3 regions of the Kocuria sp. CCUG 69068 genome follow, and region 2 is predicted to be linked to each of the others. Evidence: riboswitches for the same ligand, from Rfam matches in the RefSeq annotation. Region 2 holds a riboswitch; each other region holds the start of a gene.

Region 1 (6,868 bases), on a different contig from region 2:
TCATCTGGGGCGCGGTCTCCGGCCGCAAGGGTCGCGCCACGCGCTGATCCCACCCCCGTCGGTCGCCGAGGCCCCGTCCACCGCTCCCGGTGGACGGGGCCTCGGCCCGTTCCGGGCCGTCCGCAGGCACCCCCTGCGGGCACCGCACCGAGGAGTGGCGCTGGGGGATACTGGGGCCATGACGCCCCCCGCCACCTCGCCCCGCACCCGCCCGACACCCGAGCTGCGCGCCCTGGCCGCCGCCGGCCCCCGCCGGATCAGCGTCCTCGGGTCGACGGGCTCGATCGGCACCCAGGCGCTCGACGTCGTGCGGGCCGCCCGCGAGCTCGAGGGCGCGGACCCGTTCACCGTGGTCGCCCTCGCCGCCGGAGCACGGCACCTCGAGCTCCTCGCCGAGCAGGCCCTCGAGACCCGCGCCGCGCTCGTGGCGACCAGCGGCACCGCCCAGGACGCCGCCCGGCTGGCCGGCCTCATCGCGGACCGGGCCGCGTCCGCCGGGGCCGGGGGATACCGCCCGGACGTCGTGCACGGGCCCGACGCCGCGTCCGCGGTCGCCGCCCACCCCGACGCCGACCTCGTGCTCAACGGGATCACCGGCTCCATCGGGCTCGCCCCCACGCTGGCGGCGCTGCGGGCCGGGCACCGGCTCGCCCTGGCGAACAAGGAGTCTTTGATCGCCGGCGGCGCCCTGGTCAAGGCCGCCGCCGCGGCCACCGGGGACCCGGACGCCCTGATCCCCGTGGACTCCGAGCACTCCGCGCTGGCGCAGGCGCTGCGCGGCGGCACCGCCGCGGAGGTGGACCGGCTCGTGCTGACGGCCTCCGGCGGGCCCTTCCGCGGCCGGTCCCGGGCGGAGCTCGAGACGGTCACGCCCCGGGACGCGCTGCGCCACCCGACGTGGGACATGGGCCTGATGGTGACGACCAACTCGGCGACCATGGTGAACAAGGCCCTCGAGGTGCTCGAGGCCCACCTGCTCTTCGACGTCCCCCTCGAGCGCATCGACGTGGTGGTCCACCCCCAGTCGGTCGTGCACTCCATGGTCCAGTTCGTGGACGGCTCCACCCTCGCCCAGGCCTCGCCCCCGGACATGCGCCTGCCCATCGCCCTCGGTCTGGCCTGGCCGCACCGGGTGCCCGGGGCCGCCCTGCCGTGCGACTGGACGCGCGCCACGGAGTGGACCTTCGAGCCCCTCGACCCGGTGGCATTCCCCGCCGTCGAGCTCCTCAAGGCGGCGGGGGAGCGGGGCGGGACCTTCCCCGCCGTGTTCAACGCGGCCAACGAGGAGGCGGTGCACGCCTTCCACGACGGCCGGATCCGGTTCCCCGCCATCGTGGACACGGTCGAGGCGGTGCTGGGCGAGCACGACGACGCAGGCCCGCTGGAGCTCGAGGCCGTGCTGGCGGCCGAGCGCTGGGCCCGCGGGCGGGCCCGCGAGGTCCTCGCCCGCTGACCGGGCCGGGCCCGGCCCCGCCGCACGTGCTAGTCTGTCTGGCGGATGACGAGTCCCAGCGTGCAGCCCTGGCTTGCTGGGCGGCAACCCTCTCCCGTAGTGGGGTGCCCCAGGTGAACCATCCGGCACCGGCCGACGACGGCCGGCGGCAAGTACGGTCCGACCGCGCACGCGCCCTCCGGCGCGCCCTCGACCGTGGCCGCCGGACCCGTTGGCCCCGGTGGAGACCTCCGACACCCCGGACCCACGGAAAGGCACCACATGCGATCGCAGCGCCTCCCCTTCCTCGCCCTGGCCACGACCCTCGGCCTCGCCCTCACCGCCTGCGGCGGCTCCGCCGGGGAGTCCTCCGGCGAGGGCGTGCTGGCCGACGACAAGGTCACCATCGGCGTGGTGGGCACCGACCCGACCCACGACGCCCTCCAGCGGGTGGCCGAGGAGCAGGGCATCACCGTCGAGTACGTCGACTTCTCCGACTACAACCAGCCGAACCCCGCCACCGAGTCCGGTGACGTGGAGATGACCTGGTTCCAGCACGTCCCGTTCCTCGCCGACTACAACAACGCGGCCGGCGGCTCCATCACCCCGATCGGCTCGACCTCGATCTATCCGCTGGGCCTGTACTCCAACCAGTACGACTCCGTGGAGCAGTTCCAGGAGGGCGACGAGATCGCGGTGCCCAACGACGCCGTGAACCTCTCCCGGGCCCTGCTCGTGCTCGAGGCCGCAGGTCTCGTGGAGCTGAGCAGCGACACCCTCATCCCCACCGAGCTCGACGTCGACACCGAGGCCTCCACGGTGCGGGTCACCCCGGTCTCCGCGGAGCAGACGGTGCTCTCGCTCGACTCGGTGGCCGGCTCGGTCATCAACAACGACTTCCTCTCGCGGGCCGACATCGACCCGCAGTCCGCGCTCGCCCAGGACGACCCCGAGTCCGAGGGCTCCCGCGCCTACGTCAACCTCTTCACCACCACGGAGGAGCTCGCCGACGACGAGACCCTCCGGCAGGTCGCGGACCTCTACCACGAGCAGGCCGTGCTCGACGCCGAGATGGAGGAGACCAAGGACACCGCCGTGCCGCTGCAGCTGGAGCCGGAGGAGCTCCAGGAGCTGACCGCGCGCTACCAGCAGGAGCTGAAGGACCAGGAGCAGTGAGCGCGGCGGTCCCCGCCGGGCCGCCCGCACCCGGGCGCCCGGACGAGGTGCTCGTCTCCTTCCGCAACGTCTCCAAGACCTTCCGCACCGGCTCGGGGCGGGCGGCGCGCGAGGTGCTCGCGGTCGACGACGTCACCCTCGACGTCCGCCGCGGCGAGATCTTCGGCGTGATCGGCTACTCCGGGGCGGGCAAGTCCACCCTCGTGCGCCTGATCAACGGGCTCGAGCCCGTGTCCTCGGGCTCCCTGACCGTGGAGGGCTTCGAGGTGGCCGGCCGGCGCGAGACCGAGCTGGCGCCCGTGCGGCAGGAGATCGGGATGATCTTCCAGCAGTTCAACCTCTTCACCTCCCGCACCGTCGCCGGCAACGTCGAGTACCCGCTCAAGCGGGCCGGCTGGCCGAAGGAGAAGCGCCGGGCGCGGGTGGCCGAGCTGCTCGAGTTCGTGGGTCTCGCCGCCCGCGCCGGCAACTACCCGGAGCAGCTCTCCGGCGGGCAGAAGCAGCGCGTGGGCATCGCCCGCGCCCTGGCGACCAGCCCGAAGCTGCTCCTGGCCGACGAGTCGACGAGCGCCCTCGACCCGGAGACCACCCAGGAGGTGCTGCAGGTGCTGCAGCGGGTCAACCGGGAGCTCGGGATCACGATCGTGATCATCACCCACGAGATGGACGTGGTCCGCGCGATCGCCGACCGCGTGGCCGTGATGCAGGACGGGAAGGTCGTGGAGCACGGCTCCACCGTGGACATCTTCGCCCGGCCCCGCACCGAGACCGCCCGCCGCTTCGTCTCCTCCGTCCTGCACTCGGTGCCCGACGCCCGTGAGGTCGAGCGGCTGCGCCGCGCCCACCGGGGGCGCCTGGTGATCGTGGACGTCGGCGACGGCGTGGACATCGGCGGGGTGCTCTCGGACGGCGCTGCCCGCGGGGTCCGCTTCACCATCGCCTACGGCGGGATCAGCGTGCTCCAGGAGCAGTCGTTCGGGTCCCTGACCTTCGAGCTGACCGGTGCGGACGCGGCCGTGCAGGCCGTGGTCGACGAGATGTCCCGCATCACGACCCTGAGAGAGGTGGCCGCGTGAACGACTGGTCCGTCCTGGGACCCGAGCTGCTGTCCGCGCTCGGGGAGACCCTCTACATGGTGGCGGTCACGCTGCTGCTCGCCGGCCTGCTCGGTCTGCTCGTGGGCGTCGGCCTCTACGTCACCCGCCGGGGCAACATCCTGGAGAACCGGGCGGTGCACGAGGGCCTCAACCTCGTGGTGAACTTCGTCCGGCCGATCCCGTTCATCATCCTGCTGGCCGCGCTGGGACCGGTGACCCAGGGGGTCGTCGGGACCCGGCTGGGGCCCAACGCCGCGATCTTCGCGATGACCATCGGGGCCATGTTCGCGGTGGCGCGCATCGTCGAGCAGAACCTCATGAGCGTGGACCCCGGGGTCGTGGAGGCGGCCCGCTCCATGGGCGTCTCCCGCGGCCGGATCATCACTACGGTGATCCTGCCCGAGGCGCTGGGCCCCCTGGTGCTCGGCTACACGTTCCTGGTCATCGGCATCACGGACATGTCGGCGATGGCCGGTGCCATCGGCGCCGGCGGCCTGGGCGACTTCGCCCTGCGCCTGGGCTACCAGCGGTTCAACGACGAGGTCACGTGGGCGGCGGTCGCCGTCATCGTGGTCCTGGTCCAGCTCGTGCAGGTGGTGGGCAACCGGCTGGCCCGCCGGATCCTGCGCCGCTGAGGCGCCCCGCCCCGCAGCCCACCGACGGCCGGTGCGCCTCCCTCCCGGGAGGGCACCGGCCGTCGTCGTGCCCTGGTGCGCCCGGTGCCCGACGTCCAGGATCGTGGTGCAGACTGGTCCTCGCCGTGCCGAGCGCACGGCCCCGACGTCCCCGGCGCCCGCCGGGGTCCCTCGACGATCCCGGGAGGTCCGACGGATGGGTGTCGTGCTGTTCCTCGTGGGCGTGCTGCTGGCCGCCGCCGCCATCGCGGTCTCCATCGCCCTCCACGAGATCGGCCACCTCGTGCCGGCCAAGCTCTTCGGCGTGCGCGTCACGCAGTACATGGTCGGCTTCGGGCGCACCGTGCTCTCCCGCCGGCGCGGCGAGACGGAGTACGGGCTCAAGGCGGTCCCGCTGGGCGGCTACATCTCCATGGTGGGGATGTACCCGCCGGCGCGCGCGGGCTCGACGGCCCGCGCCTCGAGCACCGGCGTGTTCCAGCAGATGGCGGCCGAGGTCCGCGGCGGCGCCGCGGACCAGCTCCTCCCCGGGGACGAGGACCGCGTGTTCTACCGGCTGCCCGTGTGGAAGCGGATCGTGATCATGCTCGGCGGCCCCGTGATGAACCTCCTGCTCGGGACCCTGTGCCTGGCCGTCCTGCTCTCCGGCTTCGGGACGGCGACGCCCACCACGACGGTCGCGTGGGTGTCCGAGTGCGTGGTGGCCGCGGAGCGCCAGGCCGCCGGGCAGACCGAGTGCCGGCCGGAGGACCCCCAGGCCCCCGCGAACGCCGCCGGGCTGCGCCCCGGGGACGTCGTCACGGCCGTCGACGGCGCCCCGGTCGGCTCCTGGGACGAGCTCACCGCCCGGATCCGGGACCGGGCCGGCGAACGGATCCCGGTGGTGGTCGAGCGGGACGGCCGGACCGTGTCCGCGGCGCTGACCCCCATCCTCTCCTCGCGGCCCGTGCTGGACGACTCCGGCGCCGCCGTGACCGGCGAGGACGGCGCCCCCCGCTACGAGGAGGTCGGGTTCATCGGCATCAGCCCCACGAGCGAGCCCGTCCGGCAGCCGCTGACCGCGGTGCCCGGGGCGGTGCTGGACGGGCTGCAGCAGATCGCCGGGGTGGTCCTGCACCTGCCGCAGCGGATCTACGAGGTGGGGGAGGCGGCGTTCTCCGACGCGCCCCGGGACCCGGACGGGCCGATCTCCGTGGTGGGGGTCGGCCGGATCTCGGGGGAGATCGCCGCGCACGAGGAGATCGCGCTGCGGGACAAGGCCGCCTCCCTCGTGGGCCTGGTCGGCTCCGTCAACCTGGCCCTGTTCGTCTTCAACCTGCTGCCGCTGCTGCCGCTCGACGGCGGGCACGTCGCCGGGGCGCTGTGGGAGGCGCTGCGCCGGGGGAGCGCCCGGCTGCTCGGCCGCCGCGACCCCGGCCCGTTCGACCCCGCCCGGCTGCTGCCGGTGACCTACGCGGTGGCCGTGCTGATGATCGGGATGTCCGTGCTGCTGATCTACGCGGACATCGTCAAACCGGTCCGGCTGTTCTGAGCCCGGGCCGGCCGGCGCGCCCCCGGGGCCGGCGGGCGTTCGGCGTGGGAGGAATCGCACCCCCGGCACCGGGGGCCGCCCCGGAGCATGGGGCACAATGGGAACCGGTGACGGGCCCGGCCAGCGGGTCCCGGCGCCACCGCTCCAGCTCCTGCCCTCGATTCCTCGGAGGAACTCCTTGACCCCGGTCAGCCTCGGCATGCCCGCCGCGCCCCAGCCCGTCCTCTCCCCGCGCCGGAAGACCCGGCAGATCCGGGTCGGGTCCGTGGGCGTCGGCTCCGACTCGCCGGTGAGCGTGCAGTCCATGACGACCACCCCCACCACGGACATCAACGCCACCCTGCAGCAGATCGCCGAGCTCAACGCCACCGGGTGCGACATCGTCCGGGTGGCGTGCCCGTCCCAGGACGACGCCGACGCCCTGCCGATCATCGCCATGAAGTCCCCGATCCCGGTGATCGCCGACATCCACTTCCAGCCGAAGTACGTCTACGCGGCCATCGAGGCCGGGTGCGCGGCCGTGCGCGTGAACCCGGGCAACATCCGCAAGTTCGACGACCAGGTCGGCCAGATCGCCCGCGAGGCCAAGGCCGCCGGGGTGTCCATCCGGATCGGCGTGAACGCCGGCTCCCTCGACCAGCGGATCATGGACAGGTACGGCAAGGCCACGCCCGAGGCGCTCGTCGAGTCCGCCGTGTGGGAGGCGTCCCTGTTCGAGGAGCACGACTTCCACGACTTCAAGATCTCCGTCAAGCACAACGACCCCGTCACCATGGTCCGGGCCTACCAGCTGCTCGCCGAGCGCGGCGACTGGCCCCTGCACCTCGGCGTGACCGAGGCGGGCCCCGCCTTCCAGGGCACCATCAAGTCCGCCACGGCCTTCGGCGCCCTGCTCTCCCAGGGCATCGGGGACACCATCCGCGTCTCCCTCTCGGCGCCGCCGGTCGAGGAGGTCAAGGTCGGCAACCAGATCCTGCAGTCCCTGGGCCTGCGCCCG
Region 2 (6,868 bases):
AGCTCCGGCACGACCCACTCCACGAAGTCCTCGAACGAGCCCGGGGACACGTGGTAGGCGAGGTTGATGCCGTCCAGCCCGCCCTCGTCGATCCACCGCTCGAGCTCGTCGGCCACGGTCTGCGGGGACCCGACGATCGGCACGCCCATGCCGCCCATCGAGATGTGCTTGGCGACCTCCTCGATCGTCCACTTCTTGTGCGGGTCGGCCGTGGTGAAGGGGGTCAGGAAGGACTGGATCGAGTCGGTCTTGATGTACTCCAGGACGTCGTTCTCGTCGTAGCGGCCCAGGTCCAGCCCGGACCAGCCGCCCACGAGGCCCAGCGCGCCGTCGGTGTCCGCGTACCGCTCGTAGTCGCGGCGCTTCTGCTCGGCCTTCGCGTCGGTCTCGTCGACGATCACGTGCAGCATGGCGAAGATCTTGAGGTCGTCCCGGTTCCGCCCGCCGGCCTCCGCCTCGTCGCGCAGCTTGTCGGTCACCACCCGGGTCAGGTCCGGGCGGATGCCGCCCACGAACACCGCCTCCGCGTGGCGGCCGGCGAACGCCCGCCCGCGGGAGGAGGCCCCGGCCTGGAAGATCAGCGGCGTGCGCTGCGGGGACGGCTCGGTCAGCCCGATGCCGGGGACGTCGAAGTACTTGCCGTGGTGCTGGATCGGGTGGACGAGCGCCGGGTCGGCGAAGACCCCGTTGACCCGGTCGCGCCGGACCGCGCCGTCCTCCCAGGAGCCCTCCCAGAGCTTGTAGCAGACCTCCATGAACTCCTCGGCGATCTCGTAGCGCTCGTCGTGGGAGATCTGCTCCGTCAGCCCGTGGTTCTCGGCGGCCGACTTCAGGTAGGACGTCACCACGTTGAAGCCCATCCGGCCCTTCGTGAGGTGGTCGAGGGTCGCGAACTTCCGGGCGAGCGGGTACGGCTGCTCGTAGGTGATCGCGCTCGTCACGCCGAAGCCGAGGTGCTTCGTCACGGCCGCCATCGCGGAGATCTGCATGAAGGGGTCGTTGACCGGGATCTGGGTGGCGTCCCGGATCACCGGGGCCGCGGAGTTCTGGTAGACGTCGTAGTACCCGACGACGTCCGCGAGGAACAGCGCGTCGAAGAGCCCCTTCTCCAGGACCTGGGCGACGTCCGTCCAGTACTCGATCGTGTTGTACTCGTCCGCCCGGGAGCGGGGGTGCTTCCACAGACCGGGGGCCTGGTGGCCCACGCAGGTCATGTCGAAGGCGTTCAGGGCGATGCGCTTGCTCATGGGGTGTTCCTCCCGGGTCGATGCCGACCCGCGCCCGTGCGTCGTGGAGACCTGCCCGCGGGTCCGACGCACTGGTGGGCGCCGTACTTGCCGCGGAGCACGTGCACCGCGGCCCGATGTTCATCTGGGGCACCCCGCTACGGGAGAGGGTTGCCGCCCGACCAGCCAGAGCTTCGTGTCGGGACTCGTCATCGTCGTCGGGGGACAGCTTAGCGGGTGGCCCCTGACCGGGTGCAACCCCTGTGCGGTCCCGCCGCACGGGGACGGTCCCGGCCCGCATCGGGCCTGCGCCCACCCGGTTCGGGCGGCTCCGCCGGGTCGCTCAGCCGGGTCGTTCAGCCGGGCGGGGCGAGCGGCGGGGTCCGGCCCGGGTCCAGGGTCCAGCCCCGCCGGAGCAGGGACCGGAGCTCGATCAGGGGGCAGGTGTCCATGACCACGTCGAGGCCGGCCCGCTCCGCCCGGGCGGCGGCGTCCTCGTCGACGACGCCCAGCTGCAGCCACACCGCGGCGGCGCCCACGGCGATGGCCTGGTCCACCACCGCGCCGACGCGGCGGGAGTTCACGAAGCAGTCCACCACGTCGATCGGCCCCGGGACCTCGGCGAGCGTGCGGTGGCCGGACTCGCCGTGCACCGGCTCGCCCTTCGGGTTGACCGGGACGATCGTCATGCCGAGGTCGTCCCGGATCCGCTTCGCCACCGAGTGCGCCGGACGGGCCGTGTTGCCGGTCAGCCCCACCACGGCCCACCGGCCGGGCCGTGCCATGAGGCGGTCGATGACGGCGGGGTCGTTGCGGCTCATGCCCCCAGCCTGGCACGGAACCCGTTCCCCCTCCTTCTTCCTCCGCGGGATTGCACGTGTCGGCGACCTCGCGGAGGGGGGAGGGTCAGGAGAAGAGCGGCAGGAGGTCCGCGTGCGCGCCCAGCTCCGCACGCTCCTGGGCGGTCAGCTCCGCCCGGCCGGTGCCCACGCGGGCGAAGTGCTCGTCGCTCCAGTGCTCGAGCGGTTCCCGCTCCCACAGGTCGGTGAGGACCCGGCGGACCTCGGCGAGCCCGTCCACGGCGGGACCCGGGGAGCCGTCCAGGTGCTGGATCAGGTCCAGGTGGTGGACCGTGGCCTCCACCGCGAGGGTGCTCAGCAGGTCCTCGACGCGCAGCACGTGCCCCTGGGTGCGGACCGCGCCGTCGCCGCAGTGCTGCGCGGCGTGCACGAGCGCCCGGGTGGTCTCGCGGTGGAGGGCGCGCACCGGCTCCCAGTCCAGGACCATGGACGCGGCCACGCGGGTGTGGCGCCGGGCCTCGGCGGCCCCCGCGGGATCGCCGCCCCAGTCGGTCCAGTAGGTCGCGGCGTCCCGGTCGGGGCGGGCGGTGGTGGGCGTGTGCAGCGCGACCAGCCCCCGCAGGGCGTCCATCGCGCAGTGGTGGGTGAGGTCCCGGACCGACCACCCCGGGCAGCCAGTGGCGGCCCAGGAGTCGTCGTCGCCGAGCCCGTCGAGGACCGCGCCGAACGCCGCGCAGGCGTCGCGCACCAGGTCCGCCCGGGCCGGGCTTCTGCGGCTCGTCATGGGTCCATGGTGGGGCACGGAGGGCTCCCGTGCCAGCGATGTGTCGCGATCACCACGGATGCGACGGATTTGCCAGGGAACACGCCGAGGACGTTCAATTGGTGGTGTAACCATCCGGAGCGGCTGAGAGACCTGGCTCGTCGACGTCGCAGCAACCGGCACGGATCCGTCTGATCCTCCGTGCGAGGTGCTAATGCCAGGACCGATGGAGTTGATCATGAGCACTTCCCTGCTGGGCTCTGCGCCGGCCACCGCACCGGGCACCGCGAAGCGCGCCTTCTCCGTGGCCTTCGAGCACGTCGGCAAGGCCTTCCCGTCCGGCCGCGAGACCCACCACGTCCTGCAGGACGTCGACGTCACGGCCCGGCCCGGCGAGGTCCTGGCGGTCCTGGGGCCCTCGGGGTGCGGCAAGTCCACGCTGCTGCGGGCCGCCGCGGGGCTCGACACCGCCTCGGCCGGACGGGTGCTCATCGACGGCACCCCCGTGTCCGGCATCGACCCGCGCTGCGCGGTCGCCTTCCAGGAGCCCCGCCTGCTGCCGTGGCGCTCGGTGCGCGAGAACGTCCGCCTGGGCCTGCCCCGCGGACTCCCCCGGGACGAGGGGGACGCCGTGATCGACGACCTGCTGCGCCTGGTGGGGCTCACCGCGCACGCCGGCCACCGTCCCCGCGCGGTCTCCGGCGGCATGGCCCAGCGCGCGTCCCTGGCCCGGGCCCTGGCCCGCAATCCCGGGGTCCTGCTGCTCGACGAGCCCTTCGGCGCGCTCGACGCCCTGACCCGCCTGAAGATGCAGGACCTGCTGCTCACGATCCACGCGGCCCAGCCCACCACCGTCCTGCTCGTCACCCACGACGTCGACGAGGCGCTGCAGCTCGCGGACCGGATCGTGGTCCTGGGCCGGACCGGGCCCACCGCCCCGGCCTCGATCAGCACGATCCTCGCCGTCCCCGGCGAGCGCCCCCGGGACCGGGCCTCCGAGGTCCTCGCCGAGCTGCGCGTGCAACTCCTCGGCCACCTCGGCGTCGACACCCACCACCCCGCGACCCGCTGACGCGGCCCGCCCCCACCCCGATTCCCCTCCCCGGACCAGCGGCGGCACCCGCCCGCGCCGCCCGGCACCGTCCGTCCACCACGAAAGGCTCCGCCATGCCCCTGCCCCAGCGCTCCGTCCGCACCGTCCCCGCACTCGCCGCCGTCCTGGCCCTCGGCCTGACCGGGTGCATGGCCGGTGAGGGCTCCGGTGAGCCGCCCGCGGAGGCCGCCGGGGACGGCACCGTCCGCGTGGACTGGGCCACCTACAACCCGCTCTCCGTGGTGATCAAGGAGAAGGGCTGGCTCGAGACCGCGTTCGCCGAGGAGGGCATCGAGGTGGAGTGGGTGCAGTCCGCCGGGTCGAACAAGGCCAACGAGGCGCTGCGTGCGGAGGCGGTGGACATCGGCTCCACCGCGGGCTCCGCGGCGCTGCTGGCCCGCAGCAACGGCACCCCGATCCGGGTGATCGACCTCTACTCGCAGCCGGAGTGGTCCGCCCTGGTCACCGCCGCCGGCAGCGAGGTGCAGGAGGTCGCGGACCTCGAGGGCCGCACCGTGGCCGCGACCAAGGGCACCGACCCGTACTTCTTCCTGCTCCAGGCCCTCGACGAGGCCGGGGTGGACGCCGGGGACGTCACGATCCAGAACCTGCAGCACGCCGACGGCCGCGCCGCCCTGGAGAACGGCCAGGTGGACGCCTGGTCCGGGCTCGACCCGATCATGGCCGCCGCGGAGGAGAACGGCGCGGAGCTGTTCTACCGCAACGTCGACTTCAACACCTACGGCTTCCTCAACGCCCACGAGAGCTTCCTCGAGGAGCAGCCCGAGGCCGCCCAGACCGTGGTGGACGTCTACGCCTACGCCCGGCAGTGGGCGCAGGAGAACACGGAGGAGACCTCGCAGCTGCTCGCCGAGGCGGCCGGGATCGAGCTGTCCGTGGCCGAGAAGGTGCTCGAGCGCACCAACCTGGACATCGACCACGTGCCGGGCGACGAGCAGCTGGCGGTCCTCGAGAAGGTCGGGCCGATCTTCGTGGAGTCCGACGACGTGGCCGGCCAGGAGCAGATCGACGAGGCGCTCGGGAGCATCGTGGAGAGCTCCTACGCCGAGAACGCCGACGCCTCCCGCGCGGCCGAGCTGGTCGGGGCCGGGCAGTGACGCAGCCCCTGGCCCCCGCCGAGGAGGCGCAGCGTCTCGAGGACGCCCCCGCCGCGGCCCCCCGGCGGCGGCCGCTGCTGCGCACCGGGCTGGGCCTGCTGCTGCCCGCCGCGCTGCTGGTGCTGTGGCACGTGCTGTCCACCGCCGGCGTCTTCAGCGCCGTGCAGCTGCCGGCCCCGCTCGCGGTGCTCGAGGCCGGGATCGGCCTGCTGGCCGGCGGGGACCTGTGGACCCACGTGGGCATCTCGACCCAGCGCGTGCTGATCGGCTTCCTGATCGGCGCCGGGCTCGGCCTCGTGGCCGGGTCCTTCATCGGCCTCTCCCGCTGGGGCTCCACACTGGTGGGCCCCACGATCGGGGCGTTCCGGGCGGTGCCGTCCCTGGCGTGGGTGCCGCTGCTGCTGCTGTGGATCGGCCTCGGGGAGGACTCCAAGGTCACGCTGGTGGCCATCGGCGCGTTCTTCCCGGTCTACACCACCGTCTCCGCGGCCCTGCAGCACGTGGACCGCAACCTCATCGAGGCGGCGCGGGCGTTCGGGCTGCACGGGCTGCGCCTGCTCACCACGGTGCAGCTGCCGGCCGTCATGCCGTCGGTCATCTCGGGGCTGCGCCTGGCCCTGGCCCAGGCGTGGCTGTTCCTCGTGGCCGCCGAGCTGCTGGGCGCCTCCATGGGCCTGGGCTGGCTGCTCACCGACTCGCAGAACAACGGCCGCACCGACCGCCTGCTCCTCGCCATCGTGCTGCTCGCGGTGCTCGGCAAGGCGACGGACGCGCTGCTGGGGGTCTTCGAGAAGTGGGCCGCCAAGAAATGGGCCTGACACGTGCGCCTGGCACAGTGGAACCGTCGTCCGTGCCGGCCGGAAAGGACAGCAGCACCGTGAGCTTCAGCTGGAGCGACCCCTCCTCCCCCACCCCCAATCCCGCCCTGGTCTCGGACGAGGCCCGGATCGCCTTCTGGGAGGCGCAGGCGTCGCGCCTCGACTGGGCGCGGCCGTGGACCACCGCGCACCGCTTCGAGGCCCCGCGGCGGCTCGGGACGGACGAGCAGGGCGGCCCCACCTGGTCGGTCCCGGAGATCGCGTGGTTCGAGGGCGGCAGGCTCAACGTGGCCCACAACTGCGTGGACCGCCACGTCGAGGCCGGCCGCGGCGCCCACGTAGCCCTGTACTTCGAGGGAGAGCCCGGGGACCGGCTGGTCTACACCTACGCCGACCTGCAGCGGGAGGTCTCCCGCGCCGCCAACGCCCTGCTCGCCCTGGGCGTGGAGCAGGGCGACCGGGTGGTGATCTACCTCCCCGTCATCCCGGAGACCGTCATCATCACGCTGGCCTGCGCCCGCATCGGCGCGGTGCACTCCCTGGTCTTCGGCGGGTTCTCCGCCGAGGCGCTGCGCTTCCGCGTCGAGGACACCGGCGCCAAGGTCCTCGTGACCACGGACGGGCAGCACCGGCGCGGCGCCGTGGTGCCCGTGAAGGCCGTGGCCGACGAGGCCTGCAGCGGTGACAACGCGGTCGAGCACGTCGTCGTCGTGCGCCGCACCTCCCGGCCCGGACGCACGGACCTGCCGCGGGGCACCCGGGGGACGCACTCCAAGGAGGAGGACGCGGTCCCGTGGACGCGCGGGCGGGACGTGTGGTGGCACGAGCTGATCGCCGACCAGTCCGACGTGCACGTGCCCGAGGCGTTCGACGCCGAGACGCCGCTGTTCATCATCTACACCTCCGGGACCACCGGACGGCCCAAGGGCCTGGTGCACACGATGGGCGGCTACCTCGTGCAGACCGCCTACACCCACGCGCTGCTGTTCGACCTGCTGCCCGACGTCGAGGACGAGGACGGCGTGCTGCGCCCGGACGAGCTGGCCACCG
Region 3 (6,868 bases), on a different contig from region 2:
GACCCCGACCGGCTGCACTTCTCGCCCCTGGGCCACCACCGGATCGCGGTCGAGGCCCTCGACACCCTGGGCCTCGCGCACGGCCTCGTGCCCGAGGTGGTGCCCGACCGCCCGCCCTCGTCCTGGCGGCAGGCCCGCGGCGAGGACCTCGTCTGGGCCCACCGCTATCTGCGCCCGTGGGTGGCCCGCCGGATCCGGCGCACCAGCTCCGGGGCGCAGGTCCGGCCGAAGCGGCCGCACTTCGGCACCCCCACCGTGCCCGGGGGCGGCATCGCGCCCGGCGAGTCCCCCGGGGAGGGGCCCGGCGACGGCCGGGGGGCCGCGGACGGCTGATCGAGCGGGAACGGCTGAGGATCCCGTCCCGGCTCAGCGCTCGGGCAGCACGGTCTCCACGAGCAGCTTGCCGAGCTGGGGCGCCTCGATGAGGAAGCCGTCGTGGCCCGAGGGCGAGGTCAGGGTGTGCCGCCGGACGTCCCCCGGCAGCGCGGCGGCCAGGACGTCGGACTCGCGGGGCAGGTAGAGCCGGTCGGAGTCCACCGCCGCCACGAGCCACTCGCACGAGGTCACGGACAGCGCCTCCTCGAGCGTGCCGCGGCCCCGGGCGACGTCGTGGGACATCAGCGTCTCGTTGACGGCGAGGTAGCTGTTGGCGTCGAAGCGGCCCGCCAGCTTGGACGCCTGGTGGTCGAGGTAGCTCTCCACCTGGTAGCGCCCCCGCCCGCCGGCGTGCGTGTCGATGACCTGTTCGTCGGCCTGCGGCGAGCGCCCGAACCGGTGGTGCAGCTCGTCGGCCGAGCGGTAGGTGATGTGGGCGATCCGCCGGGCCAGGCCCAGGCCCGTGACGGGCGGCGGGCCGTCGTAGTAGTCCCCGCCGCGGAAGTGCGGGTCCTGGCGGATCGCGAGGTTCTGCGCCTGGCCCCAGGCGAGCTGCTCGGCGCTGGACTGGGCGCACGCGGCGACCACCGCGCACGCCCGGACGCGGTCCGGGTGGGTCACGGCCCACTCCAGGGCGCGGGCCCCGCCCATGGAGCCGCCGATGACCAGGCGCCAGGCGTCGATGCCGAGGGCGTCGGCCAGCGCCGCCTCGGCGTGCACGGAGTCCCGGACGGTGATGAGCGGGAAGCGGGAGCCCCAGGGGCGGCCCTCGGGGTCCACGCTCGGCGGCGCGGGGGTCGCCGGGCCCGTGGACCCGTAGCAGCCGCCCACGATGTTGGTGCAGACCACGAACCACCGGTCCGTGTCGATGGCGGCGCCGGGGCCGATCAGGCCCTCCCACCAGCCGCCGCTCTCGGCGGCGCGCCGCTCGGCCTCGGGGGCGCCGGGGCGGGCCCGGCCGGCCGCCACGTGGGTGTCCCCGGTGAGGGCGTGCTCGACGAGCACCGCGTTGGAGGCGTCCGGGGCGAGCGTCCCCCACGTCTCGTAGGCGATCCGGACGTCGGGCAGCCGGAAGCCCGACTCGAGCTCCAGCTCGCCGATCCCGGCGACCCGCGGCACGCCGTCCTCGCGGACGGCGGTCCCGGCGCCGGAGCCCCTCACGACCGTCACGGTCACTCCTGTCCTCCCTGCGCGGCCGCGGCCGCTGCGAAGCCCTGCTCCAGGTCCGCCAGGATGTCGTCGATGTGCTCCAGACCCACGGACAAGCGCACGAAGCCGGGCTCCACGCCGGCGGCCAGCTGCTCCTCGGGCAGGAGCTGGCTGTGCGTGGTGGACGCGGGGTGGATCACCAGGGAGCGGACGTCGCCGATGTTGGCGACGTTCGAGTGCAGGGTCAGGGCGTCCACGAAGGCGGCCCCGGCCTCCCGTCCGCCGTCGAGGACAAAGCCCAGGATCGACCCGGCGCCCCGGGGCGCGTACTTCTGCGCCCGCCCGTGCCACGGGGAGGACTCCAGCCCGGCCCAGGTCACCGAGCGCACGTCCTCGCGGGCCTCGAGCCAGCGGGCCACCGTCCCGGCGTTGGCCACGTGCCGCTCCATCCGCAGGGACAGCGTCTCGATGCCCTGCTCGATGAGGAACGCGTTGAACGGGGAGATCGCCGAGCCGAGGTCGCGCAGCAGCTGCACCCTGGCCTTGAGGATGTAGGACAGGTTGACGCCGAAGGGCCCCTCCGCGCCCAGGGCCTCGGCGTAGACGAGACCGCCGTAGGACTCGTCCGGCTGGTTGAAACCGGGGAAGCGGTCCGGGTAGCGGCCGTAGTCGAAGGCCCCGGAGTCCACGATCACGCCGCCGATGGCCGTGCCGTGCCCGCCGAGGAACTTGGTGGCCGAGTGCACCACGACGTCCGCGCCCCAGCGCAGGGGCTGGACGAGGTAGGGGGTCGCCACGGTGTTGTCCACGATGAGCGGGACCTCGTGGTCGTGGGCGATCCCGGAGACCGTCTCGATGTCGAGGACGTCGTTGCGCGGGTTCGGGATCGTCTCGGCGAAGAAGGCCTTCGTGTTCGGCCGGACCGCCCGCCGCCACGCCTCGGGGTCGTCGGGGTCGGAGACGAAGGTGGTCTCGATGCCGAGCTTGGGCAGCGTGAACTTGAAGAGGTTGTAGGTCCCGCCGTACAGGCTGGGGCTGGCCACGAGGTGGTCCCCCGCGCCGGCGACGTTGAGCACGGCGAACGTCGTCGCCGACTGCCCCGCGCTGAGCATGAGGGCGCCCACGCCGCCCTCCAGGGCGGCGATCCGGTTCTCCACGACCTCCGTGGTCGGGTTGCCGATCCGCGTGTAGATCGGGCCGAGCTCGGCGAGCGCGAAGCGGTCGGCGGCGGCCTGGGCGTCGGGGAAGACGAAGGACGTGGTCTGGTGGATCGGCAGGGCGCGCGAGCCGGTGACCGGGTCGGGGCTCTGCCCCGCGTGGATCTGCCGGGTCTCGAAGGCCCAGCCCCCGGGGTTCTCGGGGGTGGGGCGCTCGGCCGCGTCGGTGCGGGCGGCGGAGGCGTCGGTGCGGGAAGCGGGGAGATCGGACATGCCGTGGGACTCCTTGTGGATCTCAGGGGTCCCGTCCCGGCCGAGGCGGTGCGGCCGGGAACGGCCGGGCGCCGGGGACCCGCGCTTGCTCGCTCGCTGGTCGCGAGGAGCCTGGTCTTCACCCAGGGCACCCCACCGCGGTGGAGGGTTGCCGGCCAGCTAGCTGGGGCTTGGACGCTGGCGCTCATGACCTGGACAGCATTCTCCGGATCAGGCCCGCACGGCGTCAAGCCGGGGCCGGGCGTGACGCTGCGGCAGGGGTGCCGCCCGCACGGTGCCCGGCGCGTCGCGGACCGATTTGGAGACGAAACTCACAGGGTGCCACGATGTGCCCATGAGAGTCGATCACGTGTCCTACGCCTGCCGCCCGGAGGGCCTGGAGGCCACCACCGAGCGCATCGCCGACCAGCTTGGGATCGAACCGGTCAAGGGCGGGGTGCACCCCCGTTTCGGCACCCGCAACATGATCCTGCCGCTCACGAACCACCAGTACGTGGAGGTCGTCGAGGTCCTCCAGCACCCGGCGGCGGAGAAGGCCCCCTTCGGGCAGGCCGTGCGGGCCCGGTCCGCCGCCGGCGGCGGCTGGCTGGGCTGGGTCGTGGAGGTCGAGGACCTCGCCCCCTTCGAGCAGCGCCTGGGGCGCCGCTCCGTGCCCGGCCACCGGGTGTTCCCGGACGGCCGGTGCCTGGAGTGGCACCAGATCGGCGTCAAGGGCCTGATCGCCGATCCGCAGCTGCCGTTCATGATCCACTTCGACTCCGCCCCGGAGATGCACCCGTCCCAGGCGCGGATCACGGACGTCGGGCTCGCGGGAATGACCATCGCCGGTGCCCCGGAACGGGTCGCCGAGTGGCTGGGCGCTCCCGTCGAGACCGCGCTCGAGGACCTCGAGGTCGACTGGCGCTATCCGGACGGCACCCCCGGGGTGCTCTCCGTCTCGTTCAGCACCCCGGACGGCGCCGTCACCATCTGAGGCCGGGCACCGCGGGGCGGGCTCAGCCCAGCAGCCGGGCTGCCCCGAGGAAGCCGACGGCGTCCAGCAGGAAGTGCGCGACGACGAGGGGCATCACCCGGCCGGTGCGCCGGTAGAGCTCCGCGAAGACGAGGCCCATCACCACGTTGCCGAGGAAGGGCCCGATCCCCTGGTAGAGGTGGTAGCTGCCGCGGAACAGGGCCGTGACCACCAGCACCACGGGCCAGCTCCACCCGATGCGGGTCAGCCGGTCGGTCAGGAACGCGACCACCACGACCTCCTCGACCAGGGCGTGGCGCACGGCCGAGAGCAGCAGCACGGGCACCGTCCACCAGTGCGCGGCGAGCCCGGACGTGGTCACCTCCGCGGTGACGCCCAGGGCCCGGCCGGCGCCGTAGAGCGCCAGCGTGCCCAGGCCCATGAGCAGGAAGAGCACGGTGCCGAGGCCCAGGTCCGGGAGGGGCATCCGGGCGTCGAGGCCGATCCGCCGGCGGACGGTGCCCAGCGCTCCGGCGGAGCCGGCGAGCAGGTAGAGCGCGAGCAGCACCGGCACCAGGTCCAGGGCGATCCCGGTGAGCTGGCGCAGCAGGTCGATGAGGGGCTGCGGGCTCAGCGGCGGGTTCATCGTGGCCTGCGCCTCGGACAGCGGTCCGCGCGCCAGGTGCTCGGCGAGGGACAGCGCGGCCCAGAGGGCCGAGGCGCCCAGGGACACCCCGAGCACGAGGAGCACTTGCAGCCACAGGTCGGCGCGGGTGGAGCCGAAGGCGGGCGGTCGCGGGGCGAGGTGGGCGGGGGTGCTCATGCGGCCATTCTGGCACCGGCCCGCCGGCCGCCCTGCGCAGCCCGCGCCGGGCGCCCCCGGGCCCGACCGGACCGCCCCCTCCCCACCCATGACGTCTTCCCTAGGATGGGGACCATGACTGTCCTTCCCCCGCAGATCCGCCAGCAGCCCGTCGAGCGCGCCTTCCACGGCCACGTGTTCTCCGACCCGTACGAGTGGATGCGGGACAAGGACTCCCCCGAGGTGCTGGCCCACCTCACCGCGGAGAACGAGTACGCGGAGTCCGCCACCGCCCACCTCACGGGCCTGCGGGAGACGATCTTCGGGGAGATCAAGGACCGCACCCAGGAGACCGACCTGTCCGTGCCCAGCCGGCGCGGCGCCTGGTGGTACTTCGCCCGCACCGTGGAGGGCGGCGCGCACCAGGTGTTCTGCCGGGTCCCGGCCGTGACCACCGGTGACGTGCTCGCGGACTGGACCCCGCCCGTCGTCGAGCCCGGCACCCCCATGGCCGGGGAGCAGGTGCTCCTCGACGCCAACGCGGAGGCCGCGAAGCACGAGTTCTACTCCCTGGGCAGCTTCGACGTCTCCGAGGACGGGGAGCTGCTGGCCTGGGCCGAGGACGTCACCGGCGACGAGCGCTTCACCCTGCGGGTCCGGGACCTCACCACGGGGGCGCTGCTCGCCGACGAGATCCCCGGGACGTTCTACGGGTCCTTCCTCACCCCGGACGCGCGCGCCGTGTACTACACGGTGGTGGACGAGTCCTGGCGCCCCCACCAGCTGCGCCGGCACGAGCTGGGCACCCCGGTGGCCGAGGACGTCGTCGTCCACGAGGAGACCGACCCCGGCCTGTGGCTCGGGGCGGGCCTGTCCGCGGACCGGCGCTGGATCGTGGTGGAGGCCATGTGCTCCGAGTTCTCGGAGCAGCTCATCCAGCCGGTCGCGGACCCGGCGGCGCCGCTGCGGGTGGTGCTGCCCCGCACCGACCGGGTGCTCTACGAGGCGGAGCCCCTGCTGCTGGACGGGCGGGAGCAGATCCTGCTGACCCACGACCACGAGGCCCCGAACTCCCGGATCTCCCTCATGGACCCGGCCGACCTCGGCCGCCCGGTCGCGGAGGTGGCCCTGCGCGACGTCGTGCCGGCCTCGGACACCGTCCGCGTCAACGGCTGCGCCGTGACGGCCACGCACCTGGTGGTCTCCGTCCGGGCGGACACCACGCTGCGGGTCCGGCTGCTCCCGCTCGCCGGGCTGGGCACTGACGCCCAGGCCGCCCCCGTGGAACCGGCCTTCGCCGAGGAGCTCTACACCGCGAGCGTCTCCGCCGCGGAGCACGACGCCCCCGTGGTGCGCCTGTCCTACACGTCCTTCACGACGCCCCCGCGCGTCTACGACCTCTTCGTGGCGGGCGCCACCGGGGGCGACGGCGCACTGCCCGCCGAGCCGCTGCTGCGGCGCGAGGCCACGGTGCTCGGCGGCTACGACCCCGCCGACTACGCGGTGGAGCGGGACTGGGCCACCGCGGCGGACGGGACCCGCATCCCCGTCTCCCTGGTCCGCCGCGCCGACCTCGACCCCTCCGTGCCGGCACCGGTGCTGCAGTACGCCTACGGCTCCTACGAGCACAGCACCGACCCCGCGTTCTCGGTCTCCCGGCTGTCCCTGCTGGACCGCGGCGTGGTCTGGGCCGTGGCCCACGTGCGCGGCGGCGGGGAGCTGGGGCGGACCTGGTACGAGCACGGCAAGAAGCTGCACAAGACGAACACGTTCACCGACTACGTGGCGGTCACCGAGCACCTCGCCGCCCGTCCGGACGTCGACGAGCGGCGGATCCTGGTGATGGGGGGCTCCGCCGGCGGCCTGCTGGTGGGCGCGGTGCTCAACCTCGCCCCGGAGCGGTACTGCGGCGCGCTGGCGGCGGTGCCGTTCGTGGACCCGCTGACCTCCATCCTCGACCCGTCCCTGCCGCTCACGGCCCTGGAGTGGGAGGAGTGGGGCAACCCCATCGAGGACGCGCACGTCTACGGGTACATGCGCGACTACTCCCCCTACGAGAACGTCCGGCCGCTGCCCTACCCCCCGGTCCTCGCGGTCACGAGCCTCAACGACACCCGGGTGCTCTACGTGGAGCCCGCCAAGTGGGTCGCCGCGCTGCGG

What was found. Region 2 has a riboswitch for S-adenosylmethionine ahead of CRM73_RS06675 (LLM class flavin-dependent oxidoreductase). Riboswitches for the same ligand answer to the same signal wherever they lie in the genome.
Region 1: another riboswitch for S-adenosylmethionine. It lies ahead of CRM73_RS04490 (MetQ/NlpA family ABC transporter substrate-binding protein); the one in region 2 lies ahead of CRM73_RS06675 (LLM class flavin-dependent oxidoreductase).
Region 3: another riboswitch for S-adenosylmethionine. It lies ahead of CRM73_RS04275 (bifunctional o-acetylhomoserine/o-acetylserine sulfhydrylase); the one in region 2 lies ahead of CRM73_RS06675 (LLM class flavin-dependent oxidoreductase).

Annotation. Positions count from the first base shown of each region.
Region 1 is NZ_PDDL01000013.1:45,934-52,801, forward strand. It holds gene CRM73_RS04480 (GlsB/YeaQ/YmgE family stress response membrane protein) at 1-47, shown strand, start outside; gene dxr (1-deoxy-D-xylulose-5-phosphate reductoisomerase) at 179-1,453, shown strand; SAM riboswitch class IV at 1,498-1,614, shown strand; gene CRM73_RS04490 (MetQ/NlpA family ABC transporter substrate-binding protein) at 1,715-2,608, shown strand; gene CRM73_RS04495 (methionine ABC transporter ATP-binding protein) at 2,605-3,684, shown strand; gene CRM73_RS04500 (methionine ABC transporter permease) at 3,741-4,340, shown strand; gene CRM73_RS04505 (site-2 protease family protein) at 4,537-5,871, shown strand; gene ispG (flavodoxin-dependent (E)-4-hydroxy-3-methylbut-2-enyl-diphosphate synthase) at 6,050-6,868, shown strand, end outside.
Region 2 is NZ_PDDL01000023.1:4,943-11,810, forward strand. It holds gene CRM73_RS06675 (LLM class flavin-dependent oxidoreductase) at 1-1,247, opposite strand, end outside; SAM riboswitch class IV at 1,326-1,440, opposite strand; gene CRM73_RS06680 (CoA-binding protein) at 1,583-2,047, opposite strand; gene CRM73_RS06685 (maleylpyruvate isomerase N-terminal domain-containing protein) at 2,133-2,810, opposite strand; SAM riboswitch class I at 2,918-3,022, shown strand; gene CRM73_RS06690 (ABC transporter ATP-binding protein) at 3,028-3,861, shown strand; gene CRM73_RS06695 (aliphatic sulfonate ABC transporter substrate-binding protein) at 3,957-5,000, shown strand; gene CRM73_RS06700 (ABC transporter permease) at 4,997-5,818, shown strand; gene CRM73_RS06705 (AMP-binding protein) at 5,878-6,868, shown strand, end outside.
Region 3 is NZ_PDDL01000013.1:714-7,581, reverse strand. It holds gene CRM73_RS04285 (SGNH/GDSL hydrolase family protein) at 1-333, shown strand, start outside; gene CRM73_RS04280 (homoserine O-acetyltransferase) at 367-1,551, opposite strand; gene CRM73_RS04275 (bifunctional o-acetylhomoserine/o-acetylserine sulfhydrylase) at 1,548-2,954, opposite strand; SAM riboswitch class IV at 3,031-3,146, opposite strand; gene CRM73_RS04270 (VOC family protein) at 3,289-3,927, shown strand; gene CRM73_RS04265 (CPBP family intramembrane glutamic endopeptidase) at 3,950-4,729, opposite strand; gene CRM73_RS04260 (S9 family peptidase) at 4,844-6,868, shown strand, end outside.